Regions from separate parts of the Pseudoalteromonas sp. DL-6 genome, predicted to be linked through region 1. Evidence: riboswitches for the same ligand, from Rfam matches in the RefSeq annotation. Region 1 holds a riboswitch; the other holds the start of a gene.
What was found. Region 1 has a riboswitch for cobalamin ahead of B1F84_RS12850 (ABC transporter ATP-binding protein). Riboswitches for the same ligand answer to the same signal wherever they lie in the genome.

Region 1 (15,972 bases):
ACCCGCAAGCAATGACGTAACGGTACTTTTTAAACCCATAAAATCAAGGGCAATAAAGACTCCTACACTCAAAACAATGACTTTAAAAATGGAGGCCATTAAGTCGGCAATTTGAGTAGAGTCGAGGGAACGACGCAATACTTTTTTCATTCCTTTGCCTGCAAGGCGGGCTATAAATGAAAATATAATCGCAATAATTACTGCAACGATAAAGTTTGGGATATGACTTATAACAACATCAAACCAGCCACCGAGCTTCTCTTCTATAAGTTTTTCGGCTTCTGTAATTGAGGGAATTGAGAGCATTTATCTTATACCTTAGTTTGGGTTAATAACCTAAGGTTTGCAAAAATAGCGCCAAAATAAAAAGCGATGCAATGCATGGCTTATAACTACTTAATTAAAGAGAGCGTTAATTTATTCTTAAGGTTACTTACTACACTTTTGTATCAATAGTTTTTAGTGTAAAAACCCACTTAAAGTATTTGCTATTATCATTAGTTATTTTACTTTCAACCCACAGCGAAAAATGATAGCGTGATATTACTCAATATAATAGGGATATTTTATTAATGAAATATATAATTTTTTTTACTATGCAGTTATGCATTATGTTTTCAAGTAATTCACAAGCCTCTCAAACAACCGCTGCTAGTTGTGACTATTGTAGTGCGGAAGGCAAAAAAATAACGGCACTTGCAGCCTCATTCATAGATGGTCAAAAAATTTGGATTATAGATCAACAAGGCACAGACTTTATTCTCGATGAATATAAAGCTGTATATACTGGAAATGACCAAATGCTTCAGGTTGGTGATTTTACTGTTGAGCATGTTAGTACTCATAGTAAAAATTCTACTTTATCGCGAATAGTTAGTAATACATTTACAGTTAATCAAGAAGCTCTTAGAAATATAGATAAAGAAATTAGCCATATAATCCTACCTCACGATGATGAATTTCAAAGTGCTTTTGAAGTTTCGCTTTTCCCTCAATTATTTGCGGGAAAAATGAGCGATAGAATAATGAATGACCCAGAAATTAAAAGTCAGTTTGATATTATTGACTCTCAAAACCAAGAGTTAAAAGCCAATCTTTCAATATCAATACCATTTTTAAGTACATCATTAAATTTATCTAGTCAAATAACTGTCAGCTTTACTGATGGTACTACAGTAACAATGGGTGTTGAGTTAGTTACAACTAATGGCACTAATGTGAAAGCAAACTTAAAATTTGAGCAAGCTCGTGATAAAGAAGGAAATATACTTCCTATTAAGTCATCAGGATTATCTCATTATAGGAGTGGAGTTATTCTTAATTCTGGCAATACAGGAAACATGGAGCATTTTGCTAGTTGGTTTGAAACACTACAGATTAGTGGTATAAAAGTTATAACCGTAAGAGGTGGTGGCGCTAACACTGGATCAATCAAAGATTGTACATACGTGGTAACAACTAATGCACAAGGAAAAAAGATAACAGAGCTTGTGTGTAGCTAAAATTGATATTATTTTACAAAAGTGCGTAATTGTAAATTTTTATAAATGGCAAATAAAGTCAACTCAGATAACAGGTGATGACTAACACTTAACTGCCAACGTTGTTACCTACCAACATAGGTTAATAAATAAAAAGCCATGCAATGCATGGCTTATTAAACACTTTAAACGATGTGTTAGCTTTGCTCTTCACGCAAAAATACCGGTTCAAGTTCTTTAGTGGTTGCCTCTGGGCAAAAGTAATAACCGGCTACGGTAAACTCTTTAAGCTGACTTAATTGCGTGACTTGGTTTTCGATAATGTAACGCGCCATCATGCCGCGCGCTTTTTTAGCGTAAAAGCTAATCACTTTATATTGACCATTTTTACAGTCTTTAAAATGTGGGGTAATAATTTGTGCGTTAAGCGCTTTTTTATCTACCGCTTTAAAGTATTCGTTAGACGCTAAATTAACTAAATATTGTGCATCTTGTGCCGCTAAAACGTCGTTAAGTTTATTAGCAATAATACTGCCCCAAAACTCATATAGGTTTTTACCACGGCTGTTTTCAAGCTTTGTACCCATTTCTAGGCGGTAGGCTTGCATTAAATCAAGTGGTTTTAATAATCCGTATAAACCCGAGAGTATACGTAAATGCTCTTGAGCATAATCAAGTTGCTTAGCCGTTAGGGTGTCGGCATCTAAACCGCCATATACATCGCCGTTAAAGGCAAGCACCGCTTGTTTAGCATTACTCGTAGTAAACGGTTGCGCCCACTCACTAAAACGTGCTGCATTAAGGCCCGCGAGCTTATCGCTAATTTTCATTAAACTACCAATCTGCGCAGGAGTTAGTTCACGGCATACTTTCATGAGCGCTTCGCTGTGCTCAAGTAATTCAGGTTGAGTGAACTTATCTGTTGCGGGTGGCGTGTCGTAATCAAGATTCTTTGCTGGTGAAATAACAGTGATCATAGTTAGCTATTGACTTGTAAATTATTTAATGTCAATTTCAACATTAAATGAGACGAAAAGCACGTTTTGTTTAAAATTATCCTACCTAAAACTCAACCGTTACCGTTTTTTCATTGATAAGGACATAAGACCTATCAAGCATTGTCACACTGTTGCAGTATAGCTATATTAAGGTAGTTTAGATTTTCTTTTAACTTGCTTGGAATGAGGAAAAGCAAATGACTAGCGCTCTACAAAGGCTTAAACAACATTCTTCTATCGTGGCCGACACGGGCGATATAGAAGCCATAAAAAAACATCAACCTGAAGATGCGACTACCAATCCATCGCTGCTTTTAAAAGCGAGCGAGATTGAAGCTTACAAACCTTATCTAGATAAAGCATGGCAATACGCTAAAGAAACCGAGCAACAGCCTGCAAAACAACTAGAGCTGGCTTGTGATTATTTTGCAGTATTACTTGGTAAAGAAATTAGCGAAATTGTACCGGGTTATATTTCTACTGAAGTTGATGCACGTTTATCATTTGATACCCAAGCAACAATTAATAAAGCACACACGCTATTGAGCCTTTACGAAAAAGAAGGCGTAAGCAAAGACAAGATTTTAATTAAAGTAGCCTCTACTTGGGAAGGCATTAAAGCCGCAGAACAGTTAGAAAAAGAAGGCACTAAATGTAACTTAACGCTTTTATTTAGTGATGCTCAAGCTCGTGCCTGTGCTGATGCAAACGTATTTTTAATTTCGCCATTTGTTGGCAGAATTTTAGATTGGCACGTAGCAAACGGTATGGAAAAACCAACCGACCCGCTTCAAGACCCGGGTGTACAATCGGTGCGTAGTATTTTTGAGTTTTACAAACGTCACGATTACAAAACGGTTGTTATGGGCGCAAGCTTTCGTAACACCGGTGAAATTATTGCCCTTACAGGCTGCGATAAGCTAACAATTAGTCCTAATCTTTTAGAAGAGCTAGGTAATTTAGAAGACGCACAAGAGTACTTACTAGAGAGCGACATTGCTAAAGAGCCAAAACCAGAGCCACTTAGTGAAGCACAGTTCCGTTGGTTACATAACCAAGATGCTATGGCCACTGAGAAACTAGCTGAAGGTATTCGCTCATTTGCAGATGCGCAAGAGCAATTAGAAGCACGCTTTAAAGCGATGTAACTAACAGCTGTTTAATGAGTTAAGAAACGTCGCTTTTAGCGGCGTTTTTTTATGTCTGCGATTTACTTTAAATACTCGACTTGTCCCCATTTACGTTCTTTTTGTATTGATCTTCATCAAAACACCACCCATCAGTAACAGTTTCGTCACATTTATATTCTATTTTATTAATAGCTGTGGTATAGATACTGCCGAGGTTCAAAAAGTGGTCAATAGGAGATAATCAATGGATAGCCTAAACGAAATAATAGAGATATTAGAAGGTTCTGATACATCGAAAAAAACCTCTCAAAAAAATAAAAAAAGAAAATGGCGTGAAATAGAAGCAATAAAAGATAAGCAACGTTTGCGCAAAGAACTACAGGAGCTCGACTATTTTGCTGATAGTATTGCTATTGATGAATTAGAGTTTTAATCAACAACAGCAACTAAAAAGGCTTTCATTTATGAAAGCCTTTTTTAATACCAATTACCCTATACTTGCCAATTAATGGGCTGTGCTCCTTGCGCTATTAACAGTTCATTGGTTTTTGAAAAGTGCTGACAGCCAAAAAAGCCGCGATGCGCAGAAAGCGGTGAAGGGTGCGGCCCAGACAATACATGATGGCGCTGGCGATCAATGCTTTTACCTTTTTTTTGTGCATGTGCGCCCCACAAAATAAACACCACTCCTTGGCAATGCTCATTTATATGAGTAATTACGTTATCGGTAAATTGTTCCCAACCTAAATGTTTATGGGAATGGGCTTGCCCTTGCTCTACTGTTAGTACGGTATTAAGCAAAAACACACCTTGATCTGCCCAGCTTTGTAAATAGCCATGCTCTGGCGTAATAAAACCATTAATGTCCGTCACTAACTCTTTATAAATATTTTTAAGTGAAGGCGGGAGCTTTTTAACTTCAGGCAATACAGAAAAACACAAGCCATGCGCTTGCCCTTCTCCATGGTAAGGGTCTTGACCTAATATAACCACTTTGATATCGCTAAGTGGAGTTGCATCAAATGCGCTAAACACCTGTGGTTCTGGTGGATACACAGCAATACCGTTTGATCGTTTATTCGCAACATATTCAAGGGTTTGCTGCATATATGCTTGGCTAAGTTCGTGATTTAAAAAAGATGACCAGTTGCTCATAATTGACTCTTAATAAGTTCTCTAGATACCTCAATTTTGTCACACATTTGTGCTAACCCATCAAGCATTCTAGGGGAAAAACGATGTAATAAATCCGCGTTAACGCTAATAAATTGCTCATATTTAACCGCCGGAATTTCAGGCCATTGCTGCCAATTAACTGTAGGTATTACCCGTTTTGACTTTTCATCAGGAATAATAATAACTTGTGGCTTAGTCACTATCACGTTTTCAATGCTGATTTGTGGGTAATCTGTGTCGCTGTCAGCAAATACATTAGTTACTTGGCAGGTTTCGATTAACTGATTTATCCATGTATTTTTTGATACCGTCATCATAGGCTCTGGCCACAGCTGATAAAACCCAGTAAGCATGGTTTTATTATGCTGCGCGGCTTTAATTGCGTTGAGCTTAACTGTAAATGCCTCAGCTACTTTTTTACTTTGCTCAATATGACCGGTTAATTGACCTAGTTTTAGTATTTCTTTAGCTACGCCTTCAATAGAGCGTGGATTACTTAAATGCAATTCAATCCCTAGTCGCTTAATTTGTGCCAAATCTTCTGCCTGATTACCGCTTTTCCACGCAATGACCATGTCAGGCTTGAGCATGAGTAACTTTTCGATAGAAATACCATTATAGCCGCCGATACGCTCAATTTTAGTCGCTTCTTGTGGGTAATCTGCGTAATCCAGCGTGCCCACTATTAGATCACCCGCCCCAATGGCATATAAATTTTCGACTATGTGTGGTGCCAAAGCCACAATACGAAGCGGCTTGTCGGCTAAGGCTTGAGGTACATAAACAGCAAACAATAACAGCCCAAGAATAATGCGTTTTAACATTAGTAATCAAAGCCTTTTAGTGCTTTTACGCCCGACTCAAACGCATGCTTTACATTACGCACTTCACTTACGGTATCGGCCAGCTCAATTAAGGTACGGTGCGCAGCACGGCCAGTAATAATTACCGATTGCATTACAGGTCGGTTGTTAATTGCAGCAACCACTTCCTCAAGGTCGATATAGCCATAGGTCACCATATAGGTGAGCTCATCGAGTAATACCACATCGATACTGCTGTCGCTTAGCATCCGCTTTGAATCTTGCCATGTTGCTTGTGCTGCCGCAGTATCGGCCTCTTTATTTTGCGTATCCCAAGTAAAACCTGTGTTCATAACAGCAAATTCGACCCCTGCACCTTGCAGTAAATTACGTTCACCACATTCCCACGTACCTTTAATAAACTGACACACGGCCGCCTTTTTACCGTGACCAACACAACGTGCAACCACACCAAAACCAGAGGTTGATTTACCTTTGCCATTACCAGTAATAACCTGAAAAATGCCTTTTTCTTGCTGTGCCGCTGCTACTCGAGCATCAACTTGTTCTTTTACTTTTTGCTGGCGCTGTTGGTGCTTGTCGTTTGTTGATTCAGTCATTGTTATGTCCTTGGTAAATTTTAATAATTTGTTCAATGTTTAAATGTGTTTGGCACATTTTAGCGAGGCGTTCTAGCTGGCGCTCGCGATGCTCATTGATGCTGATACCACTAATTTCACTGTCTGGTTTTAGCCACTTTAATAGCAGCTCTGTAGCGGCTGCGTTGTCAAATAAGCCATGTAAATAAGTACCAGCAATAGCATTATCATCACTAATAAAACCATCAGTTTCAAAGCCATTTGGGTGTTTATTAAAGCGAATAAGTGGTTTGTTGAGCGCTTGACCTTTACTGATCCCAGCATGTATTTCGTAACCGTGACAAGCAACCTGCTGCTGGTTTAAATTAAGTATTGCATTTACTTGGCTTAGCACTTTTTGCTCACCTAAAATGGTATCAAAATCACTAAGCGCTAACCCAGCTATTTGCCCTAATGATGATTCCACCGCATTAGGGTCACAAATCGTATTACCTAGCATTTGCATACCGCCGCAAATACCCAGTACTTTGCCACCATAACGTAAGTGGCGTTTAATTTGCTGATCCCAGCCTTCATTTTTTAAAAATACCAAATCACTAAGTACATTTTTACTGCCAGGCATAATGATTAAGTCAACGGATGGAATCGCTTGAGTATGACGCACATAGTTTATATTTATATTTGGGTGCAATCGCAGTGCATCAAAATCAGTGTGGTTACTAATATGAGGCACCAGGAGTACCGCAATATTAATGCTGGCTTCGGTCACATTATTATCTATGGCAACGGCATCTTCGGCATCAAGTGCTAAATCGTGTAGGTAGGGTAACACCCCTAACACAGGTTTACCTGTGTACTCTTCAAGCCAATCTAACCCGCCTTGTAATAGGCTAATGTCACCACGAAAACGATTAATAACAAAGCCTTTTACCCGTGCTTGCTCTGACTCGCTTAATAGCGCCAAAGTTCCTACTAGGTGAGCAAACACACCCCCTTTATCAATATCGGCAATAATAATAACCGGACAATCGACCTTTTCGGCGTAGCCCATATTGGCAATATCGTTTGCCCTTAGGTTAATTTCAGCTGGGCTACCAGCCCCTTCAACCAGCAATAAATCAAAGCGTTTAGCTAAACGATTATGCGAGGTTAATACCGCATCCATAGCCACTTTTTTATAGTCATGGTAAGAGTCGGCTTCCATATTGCTAATAACTTTGCCATGAATAATTACTTGTGCGCCGGTATCACTATTGGGTTTGAGTAATATGGGATTGAAGTCTATTTCAGGTGCTACTTTTGCTGCAACGGCTTGTAATGCTTGGGCTCTACCAATTTCACCACCATCATGCGTTACGGCACTATTAAGCGCCATATTTTGTGGCTTAAACGGCGCAACATTAACACCTTGATTGGCAAACACTCTGCAAAGCGCTGCAACCAAGGTACTTTTACCCGCATCGGAAGTAGTGCCTTGTACCATTAATGTTTTCATTATTTACCCACCAGCTGGCGCTTACGAAAATACAATATACTTAAGAAAAATAGACTGCCGATAGCCGCCGTGATCACCCCGATTGGCAGCTCTTGGTTGCTTAATAGTGAACGAGCAAGCACATCGACCCATACCATAAATATGCCCCCGACTAATCCGGTCATTAATAACCCAACACGACTACCTTGAGAGATAAAAAAGCGTACTATGTGTGGCACCATCAAGCCAACAAAACCAATTCCACCACAGTTAGCAACCAATACGGCCGTGATCAGTGAGCTTAAAATAAGCATTAAAATTCTAAAGCGATGCACCCTAACACCAAGCGTTGTCGCGCTTTCATCGCCTAACAACATCGCATTAAGCTGTCGCCTAAAACCCAACATGACTATTGTACATACTATAATGACTAAGGCAGGTAACAGCAGCGACTGCCACTGTGCTTTAGCAAAACTACCTAAAGTCCAAAATAAAATAGCCGCGACTGCTTGTGGATCGCTCCAATAAAGTAACAAACTAGTAAAAGCACTAAATAAAAATGATAAGGCCACCCCTGCCAATAACATCGACTCAACTTGAGCGTTGCGCTGGCTACCTGCAATTAAAATTAATAACCCCATCGCCACTAAACTGCCGGTTAATGCCGCCCCAGATAGTGCAATACCCGCCCCAGCTCCTACCAAGGACATTAATATAACCACCCCTAATGAAGCACCAGACGAAATACCAAATAAATAAGGATCAGCTAAGGGATTACGGGTAACCGTTTGTAGTATTAAACCTGCAATCGCTAAGCCACTACCGGCTAAAAAAGCCAACAAAGTACGTGGCATTCTTAATTCAATAATAATACGGCTGGTAAATGAAGCCTCGTTTGAAAAGGTTAAGCTTTGGTATACATCTGCGAGCGACGTAGGTACCGCACCAAAACTTAGTGCGATAAATAAACTCAATAGTGCGCATAATAGCGCAGCGATTAATGCAACGGCGTGGTTAGAAAAGGCCGTCATATTATTGGTATCCATAATAATAAGTAATATGAGGAATAGCCTCACCTTTGATTGTTGCTTGAGGGTGAGTGCTCACTTGAGCACAAACACCAAACACCTCATCCAGCATCTGCTCGGTGACCACTTTATTTGGCTTACCTGCATCAACAATCTCTCCGTTTTTAATAACCACTAACTCATCGCACATAGCTGCGGCTAAATTTAAGTCATGAAATGACGCGAACACCGTAATACCTAAAGATTTAGCCAGCTCCATAAGTTGAATTTGATATTTCACATCAAGGTGACTGGTCGGTTCATCCATAATAAGAAGTTGTGGTTGCTGCACAATAGCGCGGGCAATAAAAGCACGTTGCTTTTCACCGCCAGATAACGAATCAAATAATTGAGTACTATGAGATTCAAGTCCCACATGGCTAATAGCCTGAGCTATTTTTTGTTTATCTGCTTGGGTGGTCGAACTGAATAGCGTTTTATGTGGCGTAAGCCCAAGAGCCACAACATCGAATAACGAGAGGTTAAATTGCGACGGTGTTTCTTGTAGCACAACAGCAACCTGCTTAGCGTAGTCTTCGCTTTTTAGTTGCCAAATATCGGTATTATTAAATTTAACCTCGCCTGCTGATGGCTGATTAAATCGATATAAGCAACGCAGTAAACTCGATTTTCCCGCACCATTAGGACCAATTAAGCCAACAAACTTGCCACGCTCAATACTCACATTAATATGCTTAAGGATTAAGGTATTACCCACTCGCCAAGAGACATTATTTACGGTTAAAAGCGCTGTTTGTTTAGAGGTTTGAGTGTGCAAAAAATTATCCTAGGCAGGAAAAACCCACACTCAGTACCACAAGTACTAAAAAGAAAATGAGTTAACCCGCTCGTTATATGAAGTTTTAAGGCACTTGTATCTGACTTACAGTAAAACTGATCACAGTTACGGGAATAGTTGAGGAGTTTCACCTCATTCCAAATGCTTGGCTATTATGCGCAGATAAGTAAATAATTTAAAGCAAAAAAAACCGCACTCAACTGAGTGCGGTTAAAAGGGAGTGTTTTAACTAAGTATTAGTTAAAACTTATATTCCATACCTAAACCTAGGTAATCTTGGTCAACGTTGTTGTCCATATCAAAACTTGAGTAAAAGCCAAACACTTTAAGGTTTTTGTTTAGCTTATGATCAACACCCACTGTTACAGCGCTTTTATCATCGCTGTCATCAAAGTCCATTGCTTGGTATTGAACTTTAAAAGTGTTACTACCCATTAGGTAAGCTGCATTCACTAAATAGCCATCAGCTTCTGCGCTGCCGTCTAATTTTTCTTGTGTTTGGTACATAGCGCCAAGTCTAAAATCTTCAATTTTACCTTGTACTGTTGCACGTACTACATCGTAGCCGTTCACTTCGCTGTCAGCAGCAATAGCAGCATATACTGCGCTCTTTTTAAGGCCTGAATCACCATAAGTTAACGCCACTGAGTAACCATTTTTAGCATCTACATCGTCTTCTGCAATAAATGACGCTAATACTTTAAAGCCTTCATAGCTGTTTGAAGCGTAAGATACTGAGTTACCTAAACGGTTTTCACCTTTAAAGATATTTTTAATATCACCTTCAAGGTCGCTAAATAAGTCTACTTTACCTTGCGCCTGCTTTAGCGCTGTATCGTTACGGCCTATTACTACCTGACCAAATGAACCTTTAAAACCTACATATTGATTACGTGCTGAAATATTATCTTTATCGCCTTTTGAGTCAGCATCCGACACATCAACCTGAAATTCAAACTTATAAACAGCTTCTAAACCGTCTGAAATTTTTTCAGACCCTTTAAGTCCGAAACGAGATGCATTACTTTTAATTTCAGTAAACGACCCTTCACCATCGTCAGATGATTGAACGGTTACATTCGCTTTACCGTAAATGTCTACTTCTGCAAGCGCATTAAAAGATAAACCACTAAGTAAGGCTAAGCACAAGCTCGATTTTACAAATTTCATGTTATTTCCTCGATAATCACAATAGGCTAATTTTTAAAACAGCAGCAGTGTGTCACCACTAAATGACAAAAATATTACAAACGACATATTTTTGTCTTTTTAAGTTAATAAAACTGCATTAATTATGAAATCAAAATAACATGTAACTAAAATACGGCCTGATCACTACTTACTTTGTTTCAATAAACTGGGTGTCATTTGCGACAACAAATTAACTAAGGTTTCAATTAACTCTTTCTGCTCGTTATCTCTATGATAGGCAACAAATACATCTCTTGAGGTATTTTCTACCCCTTTAACATGAAAAAGTTCGCCTTTTTCCAAATGATCTTTAACTAATACTTGTGGAATAAACGCACTACCACCGCATTGCAGTATTAAATCAAGCGCTATACGACCAGTGCTAGTTCTAAAATAAGGCGGCGTTTTACCAGTAAACTGACGCGCATGCCAAAGAGAAAACGTGGTTCCCCAATCAACATACACATATTGATTATCAAAGAAGTTATCGCCTGTTGCGGTGTCGTAACCACTCACCGGAATAATAGGTAGTTCACAAATTCGTTCAACCACGAGTTCATCCACTTTTGGCGGATCAAATAAAATGGCGAGATCAAGGGTGCGTTCTAGTAGTAATCGAGTACTCTCTTGTTGCGCTTTCACTTCTGCCACCAGCGATACACCAGGCATAGCCGATACAATATTTGTAATACCAAACTGTAAAAAAGCATCCCAAATATTAGGAGTCCCTGCTAAGCTTATTTGCTTATGCATATTATCTGCAAGTGCAACATCCACTTTGGCTCTTTGCATACCGGTAATAATCATTTGCGCATGCGGTAATAAGCGCTCACCAGGGGCCGTTAGTTGTATATTATTACGCTGGCGAATAAATAAATTTACGCCTAATCCCTGCTCTAATTGACGAATTCGAAAACTCACCGCAGACTGCGTTATGTATAGGTTTTCTGCCGCTTTACCAAAATGGCGAGTACGCACCACTTCGACAAATGTTTTTAATAAATCTATGTCCAATTTTTTATCCTCACGATAAAAATTTTTTGTTTAAAAAAATAGCAATTATGTCCCATACTCCAGCTAATAATTGGTATGAGGGTACAGCTATGAGCAATGATATTTCACTACTTCGTCAAGCATTTGTTAGTCAACGTCAGTTTTATGATGATCAAAACTTTCCACGCGGATTTAGCCGCAGCGGACATTTTACCCTGTTAGAGGCAAGTATTTTAGAACAGCACGGTGTTGTTTTAAAAAGTCTGTATAACAAAACAATTGAGCCACAAAACGAATATCAGCAACAATTTGTAAATGCGGTCAGTGGCATAATTGAGCCAAGTAACCCAATTGAGCGAGCATGGGTTAAATACTTAAAGTTAACAACCTGCAAAACAAAATTTCATACATTATTTGGTCGCTCAAAAATTTCAGGGCCAACACCAATCAGCCAAGATTATTATTCTGAGGCTGACAATTTATAAGTCATTACAATAGTTGCTTTTTGGCGTTTTAGCAGTTACAACTTGTATAAGCAAACACTTTTGCAAAATTTTAAACAGGGCTGTTACGTGACGCACAGAATACTTATTGTTGAAGACACACCCGCAATTGCGCGAGTGCAAAAGCATATCGCGCAAAAAGCGGGCTACGAGGTTGATATCGCTCAGTCGCTGGCTGAGACTAAAGAGCTAATAAGTGAGCACGCTTACTTTTGCGCGGTCGTTGACTTTATATTGCCTGATGCCCCGCGAGGGGAAGCGGTTCCCTGCACGGTTGCAGCAGATATCCCCACCATAGTTATGACGGGCAATATTGATAAACAAACTCGCGACACCGTCGAAAAATACCCTATTATTGATTACATTATCAAAGGCAATAAACAAGCTTATGAATATTTAGAAAAGCAACTTTACCGCCTACCTCGCAATAAACAGGTAAAAGTACTGGTTGTTGATGATTCAGCGTCAACACGCCAATACATATGTAGTTTATTAACACGTCATAAATACCAAGTATTACAAGCAGCCGATGGCATAGAGGCGCTCAAAGAGCTTGAAAATACGCCAGATATTGCTGTAATTATTACCGATAAAGAAATGCCTAACATGGGCGGTGTTGAGCTGTGCAATGAAATTAGGCGGATTTACACTAATGACGAAAAAGCTATTATTGGAATTTCAGGTGCTACGTCGTCTAATTTATCTGCCTTATTTCTAAAAAATGGGGCAAATGATTATTTGTATAAACCTTTTAATAGTGAAGAGTTTTACTGCCGGTTAAGCCAAAACGTCGATATGCTAGAACACATAGCCACCATAAAGCGACAAGCCAATACCGACTATTTAACTAAACTTCCTAATCGTCGTTACTTTTTCGAAGAGGCTAATAAGTCGTTAAAGCAGTTAAAAAAGGCAGAAACACCAGCCATGCTAGCGATGCTTGATATTGATCATTTTAAAGCGATTAACGATACCTATGGCCATGATGCCGGCGATGAAGTGCTAAAAGGGCTTGCGGTGTGTTTTAATAAGTATTTTGAAAACCAATTGGTTGCCCGTTTAGGCGGAGAAGAATTTGCGGTATTTTTTACTGAATTGACCGAACAAGAAGCACTAAAACGACTCGAAAGTTTCAGACTTTTTATTGAGCTTAACAGCCATGAATTTAGCCAAGCACAAATCAAGTTTACGCTGTCGATAGGCTTCAGCCATAGTGAAACCTATCAAATTGACGAGTTATTAAAACAAGCCGACTTAAAGCTCTACAAAGCCAAAGAGTCGGGTCGTAATAAAGTGGTTTAGTTTCTAAACCACTCCGGAGGCAACAATCGCCGCTTTTCTGCGTTTACGCGACTGATGGTATGAATCCCAACTAAAAATAGCCAATGCACTCCAAATACACGCAAAGGTAATTACCCGTTCAGCATCAAACACTTCACCATAAAACACCACTGCTAAAATAAACATTAAGCTAGGGCCTATGTACTGAAAAAACCCAAGCGTTGTGTATTGCAATCGCTTAGCCGCGCCAGTAAAACATAGCAATGGCAGCGTAGTCACTATGCCCGCACTCACTAACAATGCATTAGTTAGCCAATCATTCGCTGGTAAATTAGAGGTTTCGGTCGGCACCATTAACCACCAATAGGTCAGTGCCACTGGTAATAATATTAATGCCTCGATTAAAATCCCAGGCAAAGCATCAACCTGTAGCTTTTTACGTAATAAGCCATATAACGCGAAAGATGTCGCTAACGAAAAAGCCACAACTGGAAATGAGCCAAAGCTAATTAGCTGTAACAACACGCCCGTAAAAGCTAAGGCAACAGCAGCACCTTGCAACTTACGTAACCGCTCGTTTAAAAACACCATGCCAAGCAGTACGTTTAACAAAGGATTAATATAGTAGCCTAAACTGGCATCTAGCATGTGGTTGTTATTAATGGCCCATATAAACAACCCCCAGTTAAATCCCAGTAAGGTAGAGGTAACAACTAACATTAAAATAAGTTTAGGTTGGATTAAAATGCGTTTAATTTTATCCCAGTAGCTCAGCACACTCACTACCACAATAAGAAACACCACTGACCAAATAACACGGTGCATTAAAATTTCAAATGCTGACACATGTTGGATCATCTTAAAATAAATAGGTGCTAGGCCCCACATAAAAAAAGCGAGGCAGGCAAAAATGGCGCCCTTTCGCTGCTCGGTATCAATCGACATAGTAACCACTTGGTGATTTAAAAGGCCGTAAGTTTAACCCCCTCTCACTTTTTAGCCAACTAAATACGTGCCCGTTCCAAAAGCAATTTGTACTGACTGCTCGTTGTGCAACTCCATTCGGCACACGCATACTTTATTTCCTGAGCGAATCAGTTTAGCACTAGCAATAAACACCTCGCCTTTACCTGGGCGTAAATAGTCGGTGCGTAAATCTATGGTCCCCAGTGTGGCTAGCTTTTTATGTACACTGGGTAAATCTGCATCGTCTAGTTTTCCTATAACGCTGGCGGCAGCAAGCATTCCACCCACATTATCAAGTACTGCCGAAATAACCCCGCCATGGAGAATTTTTTGCGCGGGGTTGCCTATTAACACATCTTGCCAAGGAAAGGAGATTTTAGCTTGTTCAGTACTAAGCGACTCCACCGCTATTTTTAAAAACTGGTTAAAAGGCATATTATTTACAAACAACGCCCCAACTTGTTCAATCAACATTTCTTTATTCATTATTATTCTCTATGTTTTAAGGTGGTACGATGAGTAAAGCACAACTTTAAGCTGTTGTAACCTCCTCGATTATCATTACCTATGTTTACACCAAGTAATGAAAGCTAAAGACATCCTGACAAAAAACCACTAAAATAGCGCCGATGAATACACTAACTCCCTCTCCCAATACGCTGGTGCGTAAACCCGAAACTGTACTCAAACAAGTGTTTGGTTACAGTGAATTTCGCGACGGTCAAAGTGCAGTAATTGATGCTGCAATTAATGGCCAAGACTCGTTAGTATTATTGCCTACCGGTGGTGGCAAATCGGTTTGTTACCAAATACCCGCACTAGTATTAGAGGGGGTAACCATTGTTATCTCTCCGCTCATTTCTTTAATGCAAGATCAAGTAACTCAGTTACAAGCTCTAGGCGTCAAAGCCGCTTACATAAATAACAGCTTAGCACGTGAAGAACAGCAGCTAGTCTATCAGCAGTTGCATCAGGGGCTTATAAAATTACTCTATGTTGCCCCTGAGAAAGTGCTGCAAAGAGAATTTTTAGAGCGGTTATCGCATTTAAATGTCAGCTTGTTTGCTATTGATGAGGCGCATTGTGTTTCTCATTGGGGTCATGACTTTAGACCACATTATTTTCGTTTAAATGAGCTTAAACAACGCTTTGCAAATGTGCCGATGATGGCACTCACTGCCACCGCTGATAAAGCCACTCGCTTTGATATTGTTGAGCAACTAAAGCTGCAGCAGCCTTATATTCACACTGGCAGCTTTGACCGCCCTAATATTCGTTACACCATAGAAGAAAAATTTAAACCTATGGTGCAATTACTGCGTTATTTAAAAGAGCAAAAAAATCAAAGCGGTATTATTTATTGCACCAGCCGCAAGCGGGTTGATGACATTGCTGAAAAACTTGCCGATGCAGGTCTCAATGCCGCGGCTTATCATGCGGGAATGAGTAACGAACAGCGTCAATTTGTGCAAACCGGGTTTGCTCGTGACGATATTCAAATTGTGGTTGCC
Region 2 (15,972 bases), 1.3 Mb from region 1:
GCAAAGTCATTACTTGAAGAACAACTAGCCCGCGTTGATGCCAGCGAAGCACAACTAGAAAGTGCCAAAACCAAACTTAATGAAATGGCTATTACCGCCCCTTTCTCAGGGCTATTGGGCAAACGTGAAATCTCAGTGGGTGCCTATGTTAATAACAGCACGGTAATTACAACCTTAGATGATATCAGTATCATAAAAGTTGATTTTAAAGTGCCTGAAAAGTATTTAGCTCAACTGAAAAACGGAATGACGGTTCGCACTCAAAACGATGCTTACCCTGATCAAACATTCACCGGTAAAGTAACCCATATAAGCTCACGTATCGATTCAATCACTCGCAGCATAGAAGTAACGGCAAGTTTTGCCAATAAGTCGGGTTTACTGCGTCCAGGAATGCTACTTAATACCGCACTAGAGCTAAGCAGCAATCAAGCGCTTATGGTTCCTGAAAAAGCAATTATTCCACTTCAAGATAAACACTATGTTTTTCAAATTGAAGATGGCATCGCAAAACGAATAGAAGTGCATGTTGCAAGTAGAAACAATGGCTGGGTTGCAATAGACAAAGGGCTAACTAATGGCGAGCAGATTGTTACCGAGGGAATTATTAAAATTCGCTCTGGTAGCAAAGTAAGCGTTAAGGGGTAACACGTGAAAATTACCGATACTAGCGTTAAACGCCCCGTTTTTGCGATTGTTATTAACTTACTCCTACTCACTTTTGGCTTAGTTGCTTTTAGTATGCTGCCACTGCGCGAGTACCCTGATATTGAAACGCCAATTGTAAATATTAGTACTGAATATACCGGTGCATCTGCAGAGATTATTGAAACCAAAATAACCCAAGTTATCGAAAACCGAATTTCGGGTATTGAGGGTATTAAAAGCATTAATTCATCGAGTCGTAATGGCCGCTCAAACATTACCATTGAGTTTAATATTAGCCGTGACATAGACGATGCCTCTAACGATGTGCGTGAGCGTGTTGCGCGAGCACTTGATAGTCTACCAGAGCAAGTGCGCCCTCCTGAGGTATCAAAGTCAAACAGTGATGAAAGCCCTATTGCATGGTTTGTACTTAATAGTGAAACCATGGACTCGTTACAACTTTCTGATTATGCACAACGTTTTATTGTTGACCGTTTAGCTGTTGTTGATGGTGTATCAAATGTGCGTATTGGGGGTGAGCGAAAGTATGCCATGAAAGTATGGCTCAACCGCCAAGCAATGGCAGCCCGTGGTATTACCTCTAGTGATATAGAGCAAACACTGCGTAGTGAAAATGTAGAGCTTCCGGCGGGTGAAATTGAATCGGTAGACCGTGATTTTACTGTGCGCACCGCACGCAGTTACAAAAATCAACGCGATTTTCAAAACCTGGTTATTAAACGAGGTGAAGATGGCTATTTAGTACGTCTTGGCGAAGTGGCTGACGTAAAATTAGAAGCCGCCGATGATGAAAGTTTATTCCGCGGAAATGGCCGTAATATGATAGGTATGGGTATTGTTAAACAAGCCAAAGCAAATACTCTTACAGTAGTTGATAATGCCCGCAGTGAACTGGAAAAGATTAAGCGTAACCTACCAGAAGGCACCACCATAGAAGACAGTTACGACTCTTCGGTATTTATTAAAGAGTCAATTAATGAGGTTTATAAAACTTTAGCAATTTCTATGGGGTTAGTCGTGCTTATTATCTTTATATTTTTAGGTAATATTCGCGCCACACTTATTCCAGCGGTTACCGTACCGGTGGCTCTAGTCAGTAGTTTTATGTTTTTATTAGCAATGGGTTATTCAATTAACTTATTAACTCTACTAGCACTGGTATTAGCAATAGGCTTAGTGGTAGATGACGCCATTGTAATGCTAGAGAATATTCACCGCCGCATTGAACTTGGTGAACCGCCTTTATTAGCGGCTTATCGCGGCGCCCGCGAAGTGGGCTTTGCAATTATAGCCACCACCCTAGTGCTGATCTCTGTGTTTGTACCATTAGTGTTTATGGAAGGACGAATAGGCGCACTATTTACAGAGTTTGCAATGGCGGTGAGTGCTGCCGTGTTTTTCTCCAGCATTACTGCATTAACACTCTCTCCGGCATTGTGTTCAAAGGTGTTAAAGGCCTCTGAAAAAGAAAGTAAATTTAGCCAAGTCATGGACCGCTTTTTTACTAAATTAGAAAATGGATACCGTAACGCTTTAGCGTCAAACATGACCAGAAAATGGGGCTTAATGCTGAGCTTAGTTTTGGCTGGGTTTGTTAGTTATTCATTATTTTTACAAATACCGTCTGAACTTACCCCTAAAGAAGACCGTGGCACTTTCTTTGTGCTTATGAATGGCCCTGAAGGCGCTAGTTATGAGAATAATGCCGCCAATATGGCAAAAATTGAAGAGCGCTTAATGCCTTACTCTGAATCTGGCGAACTAAGTAGAGTTTTAGTGCGAGTTCCTGGCTGGGGTGGCAGTGGTGGTGTAGCCATTGTTGGTATGGCGGATTGGGATAAACGCAAACGCTCAACTTGGGAAGTCATGGATGAAATAAGCGGTAAAATGCGAGAGGTCACCGATGTACGTGCTTTTGCAATTATGCGCCGTGGTATTGGCGGTGGTGGTTCATCACGACCAATAGAGTTTGTTTTACAAGGTAATGATTATGCTCAGCTAGCTGATTGGCGCGATAGAATTATTAAACGTGCTGAAAAAAACCCTGGATTAGTGCGAATTGACCATGATTATAAAGAAACCTTTCCACAATTCTTGGTGAGTATTGATAAAAATAAAGCTGCAGACTTAGGCGTATCAGTCTCAGATGTGGGGCGTACACTTGAAACCATGCTTGGTCAACGCCGAGTAACCACCTTTATTGACCGCGGTGAAGAATACGATGTAATCTTAAAGGGAACCAAAGAAGACTTTGCAAACCCAACTGATATTTCAAATATTTACCTTAAATCTCGTAGCAATGAACTCGTGCCACTCGATAGCCTAATAAGCTTAAAAGAAGAAGCTACCGCCTCGCGTTTAAACCGCTATAACCGTATGCGTGCAATTACCTTAAGTGCCAACCTAGCTGATGGTTACACACTAGAACAAGCACTAAACTTTTTAAACAATGTTGCCGCAGAGGAAAACGACATTGATGGTGCCATTGACTACAAAGGTGAGTCGCAGTTGTTTTATGAAGGTGCCTCAGCCATGACCTATGTGTTTGTGTTGGCATTGACCGTGACCTTTTTAGTGCTCGCTGCTCAGTTTGAAAGTTTTATGCACCCGTTTGTTATTATGCTTACCGTTCCGCTTGGGTTAATGGGCGCCATGTTTGGGCTATGGAGTATGGGCTTAACACTTAACATATACAGTCAAATAGGGATTGTGATGCTCATTGGGTTAAGCGCTAAAAACGGTATACTGATTGTCGAATTTACCAATCAGTTACGTGATAAAGGGTTGGAATTTAGTGAAGCTATTTTGCAGGCCGCTACCCAGCGTTTACGTCCTATTATTATGACCTCACTGACCACAGTTATGAGCGCTGTGCCTTTGGTGTTGGCCTCAGGCCCTGGCTCAGAAAGCAGAATGGTTATTGGTGTGGTGGTATTTACCGGTGTAACAGTTGCCACCATACTGACTCTGTTTGTTGTACCTGCTGCTTATTATGCCTTAGCACGTAATACGCAATCACCAGAGTTTTTACAGCAAAAGCTGGATAAACAAGCAGCTGAAAAACCACTTAAAGAGATCTAACTCACTCTGAGCGTCGTAATTAGCTGTTACGGCGCTATTTTCTGGTGCATATAACCATACAATTGAGGAAGTACTTATGAGTTCGACCACACAGGTAGCAACACTAGGCGGCGGCTGTTTTTGGTGTATTGACGCGGCATTTAGGCGTGTTAGAGGGGTGCTCAGTGTATGTTCTGGTTACACAGGCGGGCACACTGATAACCCGACCTACAAAGCTATTTGCACAGGCAATAGCGGGCATGCCGAAGTGGTTAAGGTTGAATTTGACGCCAGCATTATCAGCTTTGAAACATTACTCGCGATGTTTTTCACTTTGCATGATGCTACCCAGTTAAACCGCCAAGGTAACGATATAGGCACTCAATACCGCAGCGTTGTGTATTACCATGATCAGCAACAACAATTACAAACACAGGCCGTTATTGCAGAGCTGCAGACTCATGTTAGCGAGCCTATAGTAACCGAGGTAAGCCCAGCAACCACTTTTTACCCTGCTGAAAGTTTTCACCAAGACTACTACAATGAAAACCCAGAACAAGGCTACTGTAGTATTTTAATTGCGCCTAAGTTGCACAAGTTTGAAACCGAATTTAGCGAATTTTTAAGTGAATAAAATGCTTTAAAGCGCTAACCAAATAGCCCAGCAATTTGCTGGGCTATTTGTTTTTCGGCAACTAAAAGTGATAATTAAAACTGGTAATTTGCCCCCACAAAGAAAGTTCTTCCTGCGCTGTTATAACCTAATAGCTCACCACTGGCAGCAAACCATGTTGCTGCAGTAAAATATTCTTTATCAGTAATATTTTCTATTCGAGCAGCTAACGATAAATTCTCAAGCAACTGGTAATTGGCTGCTAAATTAAATACCGTATAGCCAGCGAGTTCAGAATCATAATACGCAATTGATGGACGCGATGAGCGATATTGCATATCTAAACTGGCATCAAAATCGCCCCATGATTTAGCGAGTTGATAATTAAACGATTCAGAAGGTCTGCGTGGTAAATCTGTATTCGTCTTTTCATCTGTAGCATCTAAAAAACTAACATTAACAGAGTGTTCAAAGCCTAACGCTGAAAACTCAGCCGACAATTCTATCCCCTGCATAGATACTTTATCTATGTTAGTTGCAATATATTTACCTGAGTCTGCATCATAATTATTACTAATTAAATTATTGATACGGTTATCGAAAATAGCAATATCATAACGCCCCCATTGAGTTTCTAGGGTAACACCAAATTCATTGTTTAAGGCTTCCTCAGGCTTAATATTATTATTTGGCAGGTAGTATGGGCTGTTAGTTACAAACGCATTAATTAAAGACGGCGCCCTAAATGCAGTGCCATGATTTAAACGTACCGTTACATACTGATTCGCTTTATATCCAAGCCCAGTGCTGTAAGTATTTGCACGGCCGTGGAAGTCATAATCATCTGTTCTGATAACCGCATTTGCTAACCATTGTTGATGACTATAAAACGCGCCTATAAACAATGCGTTGTTATCGCGTTTTTCTTCTGATGACGTTGCTGATGAGTTTGATAAATCCTCAGACAAATAATTAAAACCACCAGATAAATCAAGCTCTTTCGTTAGGCTATAAAGCCCTCGGTATTCAAACTCAACACGCTCTGTGCTATACACTTGTTGCACATCGGTGCCAGTTTGGGTATTTTCTTCTTGCGATACACTCAATGAAGTACTTTGGGTATATATTTCTGAGGCTTTTTTCCAACCTAGCTTAGCGGTGTAATTTTCAAAGTCGTAAGCATCGTTACCCCATGCGTTGTCATACTGCGCTTCACCTTCACTGTACTGAGACTGTAAGCTCAACTCACCTAGTTCAGCCAGTTCATACGCTAAATTAAAGCCAATGTTTTTATTTTTGTAGCCATCATCATCGTGATCTTTGGTGTATTCAGCCACAGGGTCTTTGCCAGTAACATCAAAACCATCTGTCTCTTCGTAGCCTAGATTATAATTAAAGCTAAGCGCCTCTTTTACAAGCCCACCAGCAAGCTGATAATTACTGTAGCTATGGTTGCCTAAAGTAGCCGAAAGCGAGTTATTTGAGGCTTTACGGGTAATAATATTAATTACTCCGGCTACCGCATCAGAGCCATAAATAGCTGCTCTGGCACCTTTAATAACTTCAACACGCTCGATACTATTAACTGGAATATTCGTCAGCGATACACTACCTGAGCTTGCATCGCTCACTCTTACACCATCAACCAGTACTAAGGTATATTTAGCGCTGGCACCGCGAACAAATATATCTGCCTTTTGACCTAAACCGCCGTTACGGACAATATCAATCCCAGCTATGGTATTTAATATTGCAGGTAAGTCTCGGTAATTCGCTTTTTCAATATCAGCGCGGTCGATAACTGCCACACTTGCTAATACATCATTTATAGGTTGTTCAAATTTATTAGCAGTAACGGTTATTTTTTCAATGGTTTGTTCTGCAGATGCAGAAAAAGACAGCGCAGCCGAAATGGCCACACCCAATGCAGTTTTATTTATCATGATGTTCCCTATCTCTGCCCACCGCAAAGATGTTAGTAAGTAAGATTACATCAAGGCCGGTCTCCGGACTCAGTTACCATAATAAAATACAGCATAACTTTACCGTTGCGGGGGCAGTGTTGGGATTGACTTCATCAATGAAAACGCACCAACTTCCCGATTATCCTACTAAAAAAATCACACCTTTGAAGTGTTTAGCAAGCACCTTGAAAATAGGCTGCTATTGTTATCTGTTTACTTAAAAATGTCAACGGACGTCTAAACATCTACAAGTTGGGTTGCGAGGTTCGAGGTTCGAGGTTCGAGGTTCGGGGCTCGGGGTTCGGGATTCGGGATTCGGGGTTCGGGGTTCGGGGTTCGGGGTTCGGGGTTCGGGGTTCGGGGTTCGGGGTTCGGGGTTCGGGGTTCGGGGTTCGGGGTTCGGGGTTCGGGGTTCGGGGTTCGGTAATTATCATAGGTCCAAAAATAAAAAAGCCAAACAATATAACGTGTTTGGCTAAATACATGTTGCTTTGAACTAAGCGCCTGTAGCGCCTAGCTCGAAACAATAAATTAATCGCGGAAGTTTTTAAACTGAAATGGCTGACCTAAATCGGCAGTGCGCACAACTTGCATAGCAGCTTGTAAGTCATCTCGCTTTTTACCCGTTACGCGTACTTCTTCGCCTTGAATAGCCGCTTGCACTTTTACTTTAGAATCTTTAATGGCTTTTACTACTTTTTTAGCCATGTCTTTTTCGATGCCCTGCTTTAGTGCAACGTTACGAAAAACATTTTTACCTGCACGAGAAATCTCTTGAAGTTCTAGGCTCGCAACATCCATCCCACGCTTAGAAACTTTACCAGCTAAAATATCAAACAACTGCATAACCTGAGCATCTGCTTCAGCTTTTAATTTAATTGTTTTATCGTTTAATTCAATTGAGGCATCGACCCCTCTAAAATCAAATCGAGTCTCTAATTCACGATTGGCGTTATCAACCGCGTTTTGTGCTTCGTTCATTTCTACTTCAGATACAATATCAAATGAAGGCATGATGTTCTCCTAACTAGCTAATCTTAATTTTATGCGGCAATTATAACGTTAAAATGATAAATCTTTACACTTTTCTGCATCTTGTTCAGGTGCGATACTAATTTAGTTTGATATACTGAGGCTTCTTTTTTATACGATTTTAGGATTTTTTGTGACGAGGCGTGTTTACCAAGCTATTTTTTTGATTAGTATTGTCGCATTTACCTTCTTATTTGCTAAAGAGGTAAAAGGCGCTGCAAACTTATTTCCGCATGTAGATAAAGTGGCGCATTTTGGTATTTTCTTTTTACTTGCCATTATTATGGATAAAGCCTTTAAACTGCCTTTATATGCACAAATATTGCTGTTAGCCGGCTATGGTGCCGCAATGGAAATTATGCAAGATAGCCTCCCTTACAGACAAGCATCACTGGCCGATTTTGTTGCCGATTTTATTGGTGCAGCGAGCTATTTTTTAGCTAAAGCACTATTAACTCTGCGCACAAAGAAGCATTATGGCTAACATACTCGTTGTTGGTGATGGTGCTATAGGCTTGTTATTTAGCTATTTTTTAGCGAAACATCACACTGTTTACATCCTTACCAAAAAGGGCACAGTCAATACGCGCTTTTATAGCCGTGGTGATGCCCCTTCGGAAAAAATTAACGCTACTTTCATCTCACAACAGCAATTAGCTCAAGCTCCTGAATTTGAAATTGTTTTATTCACTGTTAAAGCGTTTGCAGTGCAACAAGCCTACGCCCAAGTAAAACCTTATCTAGGCAATAATACCCATATTGTACTAAGTCATAATGGCATGGGTAATGTTGAACAATTAAATGCACAGTTAACACAGCAGCAATCGTTGTACTTTTTAACCACCAGCATGGCTGGATTTAAGTCAAACCCTAATATTGTGCAGCATACTGGAAACGGGCAAAGTGTATTAGGGGGCTGTAATCAACTAGCTATTCAAAATCTTCAACAGTTTAGTGCGCAATTACACACTATTCCGCAATTAATTGTCAGCAACAATATTGAGCAACTTAGGTTTGAAAAGCTACTAGTTAATATTGCCATAAATCCATTAACCGCTCTGTACAATATAAAAAATGGCCAGTTGCGTGCGCCACAGTTCAATAGCTCAATTATTAATTTATTAACAGAGGCGTGCCATATTGCGACCGCGCTTAAACTTAATATTAAGCTTATCGATGCTCTCGAGCGCGCCTACAAGGTAATGAGTTTAACCGCAGAGAATTACTCATCTATGCATCAAGACGTTATGCACAATAGGCAAACTGAGATCATGGCAATTTGTGGTTATATTAGTGAGCAAGGCAAGCGACATAATATTGCGACCCCGTATAATGACGCTTTACTTGCTGAAATTCTGGTAAAAAAAAGCGCGGAATAAATCCGCGCTTTTAAAATATTTAGCCATTAACGACGATAGACTTTTACAGTGGTAAAGCCTTCTTCGTGAAGAATAAGCGCTTGTAACTGGCTCATTACCCCTTTTTGGCAATATAAGTAATAGTCTTTGCCTTTAGGTAAATCACCAAACTTAGTTGCTAAACGGAAAAACGGTAAATGAATAACTTCAATACCATCAATTTCAAGCGGTGCGGCATCTTCTTCTTCAGGTGAGCGAATATCAACAACAACCGCTCCTTCAGGTAACTCTGTAACTGACTCAGCCTCTTTAAGCTCTTGCTTAGCTTCAACATCAATATCGCGCACATCCATAACACGGGCGTTATCAATAACGGTATTTAATACATCAAAATCAAACTTCTCTTCTTCTGCTTTAATGACTTCAATTTTGGCTTTAACTGTCGGCTTTTTAGAGATCACACCACAGTATTCAGGCATCGTCTCAGCCATTTCTGCAGTGCCTATTTGGCGCGCTATATTGATGATCTCTTGCTTATCATGTTGAATAAGAGGACGTAAAATCAGCGTTTCGGTTACACGGTCAATAACACTTAAGTTAGCTAAGGTTTGGCTAGACACCTGACCTATACTTTCACCCGTTACCAAAGCTTGAATATTTAGTTTTTCAGCAACGGCACTACCCGCTCGCATCATCATACGTTTAAGCACAACACCCATTTGGCTGTTTTCAACGTTTTCTAAAATTTCCGCAACAACTGGTTCAAAATCAACAGTAATAAACTTAACTTTATGCGTAGAGCTGTATTGTTTCCATAGGTAGTAGCTCGCTTGCTTAACCCCAATTTCATGGGCAGCACCACCTAAGTTAAAGAATAAAAAGTGTGTACGAGCGCCTTTACGGATCATCTGGTAACTGGCAACGCCAGAATCAAACCCACCAGACATAAGCGATAATACATCGTCTTGTGTTGGCAGAGGAAAGCCCGCCATTCCTAAATGGGTTTGCGTCACTATGTAAGCTTTTTCGTCTTTAATTTCTAAACGAATTGTTACCTCAGGGCGGCTTAGCTTTACTCGCGCACCTTCAACGTGTTGATTAAGCCCGCCACCAACGTAGCGCTCTAATTCAGTTGAAGTAAAATCATGTTGACCTATGCGCTTAGCACGTACACAAAAGGTTTTACCAATAATAGTGTGGCCAACTAACGCAATGGTTTTTTGATAGATGTCATCAAGAGTTTTAAAGTCTGTTTCGGTCACTTCAATAAACTGTACGATGCCAGGAATGCGCTGCAAGCTATCAATAAAATCAAGGCGAGTTTGAGCATCATCTAGTTTTGTAACAACTGAAATATTATCCCAGTTATTACGTACTTGTACTTTTTCGTCAACACGACGCAATACAATTTTAATGTTATTTTCTAACACTTTGGTAAAGCGTTTACGGACTGAACGGCTTTTAATGGCTATTTCAGGGTGAAGTTTGACGATAAATTTAAGCATAGTTTAACTCTTAGACTGCGGGAATTCGCGCACCCAGGTATTGGGCGCGGCGGATTATAGCAAAAAATTTAACGCCTAGGAACTAACCAACTCAACAGGCTTAAGGATTCTGGGGGGCAGCATTTGCTAAAAGTGCGTACTTGTCTCTTAACTGATTAATTTTATTTGCGCTTTTTTCTGTACTGTACGCCTTAAATAAAGTCAGTACTTTTACAATACCAGGGTATATATCTTGCTCAACCAGCACACCACTTAGTCTTCTTGCTTTCATATAGGGTGTCCAAAAGCTAACCGTTAATTTTAGCGTATGAGCAAGTTCAATGGCATCTTGTTCATCAATGGCAATAATTTCACTGTCACGCAAGGCCAAAATAATGTTGCGCACTTGCTCAAGTAGCTCCTGCTGAAAATCAATGTAACCTTGTTTTAAATGGCTATCGCGAGCGAGAATATCGCCGAGGTTGTCGTAAAAAAAGTGGTAGCGCCACATTAATTCAAACAGCGAATCTAAGTAAGGGCCGAGATGTTCAAAAGCATCATCACCTTTATTGACTGGCTTAAAGTGAGTACTTAAATGGTCACGATAAAGTGCAAATATGTGGCGAATAATGTCTTCTTTATTTTTAAAGTGGTAGTACAGATTACCCGGACTCATGCCTAAACTCGATGCAATATGATTAGTTGATATTGCTCTTTCACCATGTTCATTAAACAATGAAATACTGGTTTGAATTATTTTATCCTTGGTATTCATATACTCATTACTCAATTTTCGAAAATACGATGCTGCATTAAAACAATCCACTAGTATAAACAAATAGTCAGCGTTAAAACAATCAAGGCATGAAGTTCTTCACAATTTACTTACAAGGCTGCTTTGCACACTAAACACTGCTACACTACGGCTAAAAATAATAACACAGTAAATATTATGAAAGTGACCGCAATCTACCCAGGCACATTTGACCCTCTTACCAACGGCCACACTGATTTAATTCAGCGTGCGGCTAAGATGTTTGATACCGTTATTGTTGCTATTGCTCATAACCCAAGTAAAAAACCGTGTTTTACTTTAGAAGAACGCGTTGATTTAGCGAATGAAATTTTAAGCCATTTAGATAATGTAAAGGTCATTGGCTTTTCAGGGCTGCTAGCTGATCTGGCTCGCGACCATAATGCAAATGTACTGATCAGAGGCATAAGAGCGGTTTCTGATTTTGATTATGAATTTCAGCTCGCAAATATGAACCGCCGTTTAAACCCTGATTTAGAAAGTGTATTTTTAACACCTGCTGAGCGTAATACTTTTATATCATCAACCTTGGTAAAAGAAGTTGCGCGCCATAACGGGGATGTGAGTGAGTTTGTTGACACCATAGTAATGAAAGCCCTGCAATCTAGGCTGGGGAAAACCAAGCATTAAACACAACACCTAGCGTATCATTACATTGCGCTAGGTAGCTTCGCTCTTGCTAGAAACAGAACGTTCTTAAGCCTCACTAAGCCCAAAAAATCTTTATTGATAAATAGTGCCAAGGCCATTATAAAATCAAAGAGAATAACGCCAAACCCGTATACAGCCCAAAACCACCAGTAATCAATGTTCCCTTTAACTTGAACATCATAATGCATCCCCAAAAATAAACAGGTATTAACTCCCAACCCCAGAATTAAGTAATAAAAAGCAATAGGCGTGTTTTGCAACGTTATTTTTCGCCACAAAAAAAGTATCAAAATAGTTGTGAGATCAAATATGAAATAATCTTTATACGTAGAAGTTTCGAGGCTTAAAAATGCACTTAGAAAATAAGAGATCATCATTATTAATGAAATATGCAGTAAACTTTTATCTTGTTTATTAATGCTCGAAGAAAGGTTAAATAGAAAAGCGATTAAAAATAACCACAATATAAAATTACCTAAATTCTCGCCAACTTTAACAAGCAGCCATAATAGATCAGTCATTATAGGCTTTTAAACTCAGTGCGTGATCTAAATAAACGACCTTTAAGTTTCATTAGCCCTAAAAAGTCTTTATTGATAAATAAAATGGCTATCATCATAAAATCCATAAGATTAATTCCCAAAGAATAAAATGACCAGAACCACCATGGTGAGCTGTTACTAAAAACAAGTACATCTAGATGCATGCCAAAAAATAACAGTGAGTTTATGCTTAGCCCTAATAATAGATAAGAAGATATGATGTTTTTATTTAAGAAGTTACTTGCAATCAAAATAGCCAAAATAGTCATTAGATCAAAAAGTAATAGTTGCATGTAAGAAATATTTTGAATATCAATAAACAAGCTTGAAGAATATGAAACTGACATAATTAGCGACAGCCATAAGGCCTCTTTTTTGGGTTTATTTATACTCGTTACTAATGAGTATAAAAAAGCCATTAAAAAACCCCATTGAACAAATGCGCCTAGGTAAAGAGATACATATGGGTTGAGCAAAAAATTATCCATTTGAAGCATTATTTCGAATAGCTAAATTAAGTTGCTTTTTTACCTGTCGTTTTTTTAAGATACTTGTATTTATTACCAAAGAAATAATCATTAATACATCAATAAAGTTTACTCCTAAAGAGTAAACACTCCAAAGCCACCATTCATCAATATTATCACGTACAAATAGGTCATAATAAATGAAAAATGTTAGCAGACTATTTATTAGTAGGCCTGAGATAATATAATAGCTAGCGAGGGGAGCTTTAAGGCAGAAATTCAATAAAATGAGAATAATAGAAATGGTTATATAATCGAAGAGGATCCAATCTAAATATACATTTTCTAATATCGGAAAAAAATCACTACAAAAGTAAGAGAAAAACATAATAGCGGCTAAGTATGTTAACGACTTGTCTGCCTTATTTATACTCGAAACAAGTGAGTATAAAAACGCCATTAAAAAATCCCATTGAGTGAAGGCACTTACGTAATCAACCATGCTGTAATCGATATACAACTTAGTTACAATCCCTTGCTATTTTTGGTCTTTGAAATGACGATAGTATTTTATTTTTAAACTTATGTAATCCTAAGAAATCTCTATCAACAATTAATACAACTATCATAATGAAGTCTACAAGATTAACTGTATATGTATAAGCATCCCACAAAAACCATGGTTCTTTGTTTTTTAATATATAGATATCTAAATACATGCAAAGAAAAAGGATTGAATTTATTGATAGACCAATAATTAAATATATAAAAGATGGGGTTGTTTTCTTTATAATTTTATAGATACATGCAAGGGCGATGATCGTGACAATATCATACATGGCCCAATCAAGATAAATTGAATCTTTCATCGATAGCCACGTATAAAAATAATCAGAAAGGGTATAAGATGCCATCATGATAAATGAACTGAGTAAGAGAGTTGTTCCCCTTTTTACATCTAATGAATATACAAATACATTAAAAAAGAAAGTCATTAGAAATCCCCACATCGTAAAAGCAGACAGTGAGAACAACCCAAAAAGCTCAGTTAGAATCATTTAAAACCTTTATAATTATTTAGGTTTCCATGTTGGTATAACAGTACCACCACCTCGCTGTAAATCCGCAGTAGCAGCCGTCATCGCCTCTTTAGAAAAGCTTACTGTATCAGATTGTAGGGTTTTAGGGCTAGCAGTTTGTTCCATTGCAGGCTTTAATTGTTGCGTTTTATTGTATGCTTGCATTTGAACTTGGCTGTTCGCTGAAATTTGCATGTGATTAATCCTTTTGAGTGTTAAATTTATTATTGGCGCAAATTTAAATCACACCATCTGAAGCAGTTACTAAATAACTGCAGTAACGTATTGCCTACGTTGATTAATTGACTCAACAACACGTTACAGAATAATAAAAGCAAACGATATGCCAACTTTAAATTAATAGTATGTTAATTTAAAAATTATTTTATTTTACTCAAAAAAAAACGCACCGGGGTCACCGTGCGTTTTTTATCCTAGGGATTGCTTAAGCCACGTTTTTACAGGGGATCTCCATGCTATTACTTGGCTTTAACATATATTCCATTGCGACTTCATCACAGTTTTCTTTACGTAAACATAACTCACAATCTTTCATCACTTTTTCAGGTAGGCTCTCTTTACTACAGAAACTAAACCGCTGATTTTCGAAAAAGTCAGGAACACGAGTCAGAACGATGACACGATTGAGTGCCAATTTTTTGGCTTTTACCAACAAATGCTCGACCAGTTCCCGTCCCTGCCCTGTTACTGCGCTTTTAGGATCAATGCCTAATGAACGTATTTCAGCTAATCCTGTGTCGTAAATATAAAGTGAAGCACAACCCGATACCTGACCGTTTATCTCAGTTACGGCAAACTCATTAATTGAGTGCACCATATCACTTTTAGCACGCGGTAAGTTTTCGCCGACTGTAGCCCAGTGCTGTACGAGTTTAGCAATCGCTTCCACGTCATCTAAATTGGCATCACGAACCGTTATTTGCTGTTTTTTTTTCGCGTCTTTCACCGCTTTGCTTACTTGCTCTAATGATGTACCGCCAAGCGCTTGGCGTGCTTTTATACAGGCATCAATTTCAAGTACCGGATAGACATCATCCTCAAATACTGGGTTTACTGATTTATACTGCTCTAGAGAAAGTTGCTCTAACGTTTTATCTTCACTAATGGCTAGTTGCACCAATACCCCTACAATATGGTGCCCTTCTCTAAACGGAACACCTTTAGCCACTAAGTAATCAGCCAGTTCGGTTGCATTTGCGTGGCCACCTTTTGCCGCTGCAAGTGTTTTATCTGCTTTAACTTTAATGCCTTTAATACACGCTTGTGCCATATGAATACACGCAAGCCACGTTGGCATGGCATCAAAAATGCCTTCTTTGTCTTCTTGCATATCTTTGTTGTAAGCAAGTGGCAGTGCTTTTAAGGTCATCATCATTGCGCTAAACGCACCAAACACCCGCCCTGTTTTACCACGAATTAGCTCTAATGCATCTGGGTTTTTTTTCTGTGGCATTAAAGATGAACCCGAGGTCACATTATCCGCTAGTTCAATAAAGCCAGCTTCTCCCGAGTTATAAAAAATCAGGTCCTCAGACATCCGCGATAAATGGATCATAGAAATAGACGCACAGCTTAATAGCTCAACCACAAAGTCACGATCAGACACGCCATCTAAACTATTTTTAGTCGCACCGGTAAAGCCTAACCCTTGTGCAAGTGCATGACGATCAATTGGGTATGCAGTGCCAGCAAGTGCACCACTGCCAAGTGGGCAGTAGTTCATTCTTGCTTGGGCATCTTGTAATCGGCTTTCATCACGCTCAAGCATTTCTACATAAGCCATACACCAATGACTAAACAGTACGGGCTGTGCACGCTGTAAGTGCGTATAACCTGGCAGTATTGTGCCAAGCTCACGTTCAGCCAAACTAATAAATTCAGCTTTTAATTGTGCAATTGCTTTTAAAATATGATCAGCAGTATCGCGGCACCATAACCTAAAGTCGGTAGCAACTTGATCGTTACGGCTTCGACCTGTGTGTAATTTTTTAGCTAAATCACCCACTTTTTCAATTAGCGCAGCTTCAACATGAGAATGAATATCCTCAGCACCTGAGGTGGCAACCGCATGTGGATCTGCTTTTACTTCTTCAAGTAACTCATAAAGTGCCGATACCAGTTTTTTGTGCTCGTCGTTAGATAACACATTCACTTGTTCAAGTGCACCAGCCCATGCAACAGAGCCAATGATATCTTGCTCTGCTAATTGATAATCGAA

Region 2: another riboswitch for cobalamin. It lies ahead of B1F84_RS03945 (TonB-dependent receptor); the one in region 1 lies ahead of B1F84_RS12850 (ABC transporter ATP-binding protein).

Annotation. Positions count from the first base shown of each region.
Region 1 is NZ_CP019770.1:2,734,649-2,750,620, forward strand. Features, by position in the region: gene B1F84_RS12800 (mechanosensitive ion channel family protein) at 1-306, opposite strand, end outside; gene B1F84_RS12805 (hypothetical protein) at 573-1,502, shown strand; gene yaaA (peroxide stress protein YaaA) at 1,679-2,458, opposite strand; gene tal (transaldolase) at 2,677-3,627, shown strand; gene B1F84_RS12820 (DUF3545 family protein) at 3,854-4,042, shown strand; gene ung (uracil-DNA glycosylase) at 4,102-4,764, opposite strand; gene B1F84_RS12830 (cobalamin-binding protein) at 4,761-5,609, opposite strand; gene cobO (cob(I)yrinic acid a,c-diamide adenosyltransferase) at 5,609-6,208, opposite strand; gene B1F84_RS12840 (cobyric acid synthase) at 6,201-7,682, opposite strand; gene B1F84_RS12845 (iron ABC transporter permease) at 7,682-8,692, opposite strand; gene B1F84_RS12850 (ABC transporter ATP-binding protein) at 8,694-9,506, opposite strand; cobalamin riboswitch at 9,580-9,710, opposite strand; gene B1F84_RS12855 (porin) at 9,768-10,697, opposite strand; gene B1F84_RS12860 (LysR family transcriptional regulator) at 10,863-11,732, opposite strand; gene B1F84_RS12865 (DUF413 domain-containing protein) at 11,822-12,196, shown strand; gene B1F84_RS12870 (response regulator) at 12,284-13,516, shown strand; gene rarD (EamA family transporter RarD) at 13,520-14,440, opposite strand; gene B1F84_RS12880 (thioesterase family protein) at 14,492-14,947, opposite strand; gene recQ (DNA helicase RecQ) at 15,091-15,972, shown strand, end outside.
Region 2 is NZ_CP019770.1:841,792-857,763, reverse strand. Features, by position in the region: gene B1F84_RS03960 (efflux RND transporter periplasmic adaptor subunit) at 1-648, shown strand, start outside; gene B1F84_RS03955 (efflux RND transporter permease subunit) at 652-3,750, shown strand; gene msrA (peptide-methionine (S)-S-oxide reductase MsrA) at 3,827-4,363, shown strand; gene B1F84_RS03945 (TonB-dependent receptor) at 4,438-6,285, opposite strand; cobalamin riboswitch at 6,322-6,487, opposite strand; gene B1F84_RS03940 (YajQ family cyclic di-GMP-binding protein) at 6,838-7,320, opposite strand; gene B1F84_RS03935 (VanZ family protein) at 7,472-7,822, shown strand; gene B1F84_RS03930 (2-dehydropantoate 2-reductase) at 7,815-8,717, shown strand; gene thiI (tRNA uracil 4-sulfurtransferase ThiI) at 8,744-10,201, opposite strand; gene B1F84_RS03920 (TetR/AcrR family transcriptional regulator) at 10,302-10,955, opposite strand; gene coaD (pantetheine-phosphate adenylyltransferase) at 11,133-11,624, shown strand; gene B1F84_RS03910 (hypothetical protein) at 11,645-12,166, opposite strand; gene B1F84_RS03905 (hypothetical protein) at 12,166-12,534, opposite strand; gene B1F84_RS17990 (hypothetical protein) at 13,176-13,712, opposite strand; gene B1F84_RS03890 (hypothetical protein) at 13,728-13,928, opposite strand; gene argH (argininosuccinate lyase) at 14,179-15,972, opposite strand, start outside.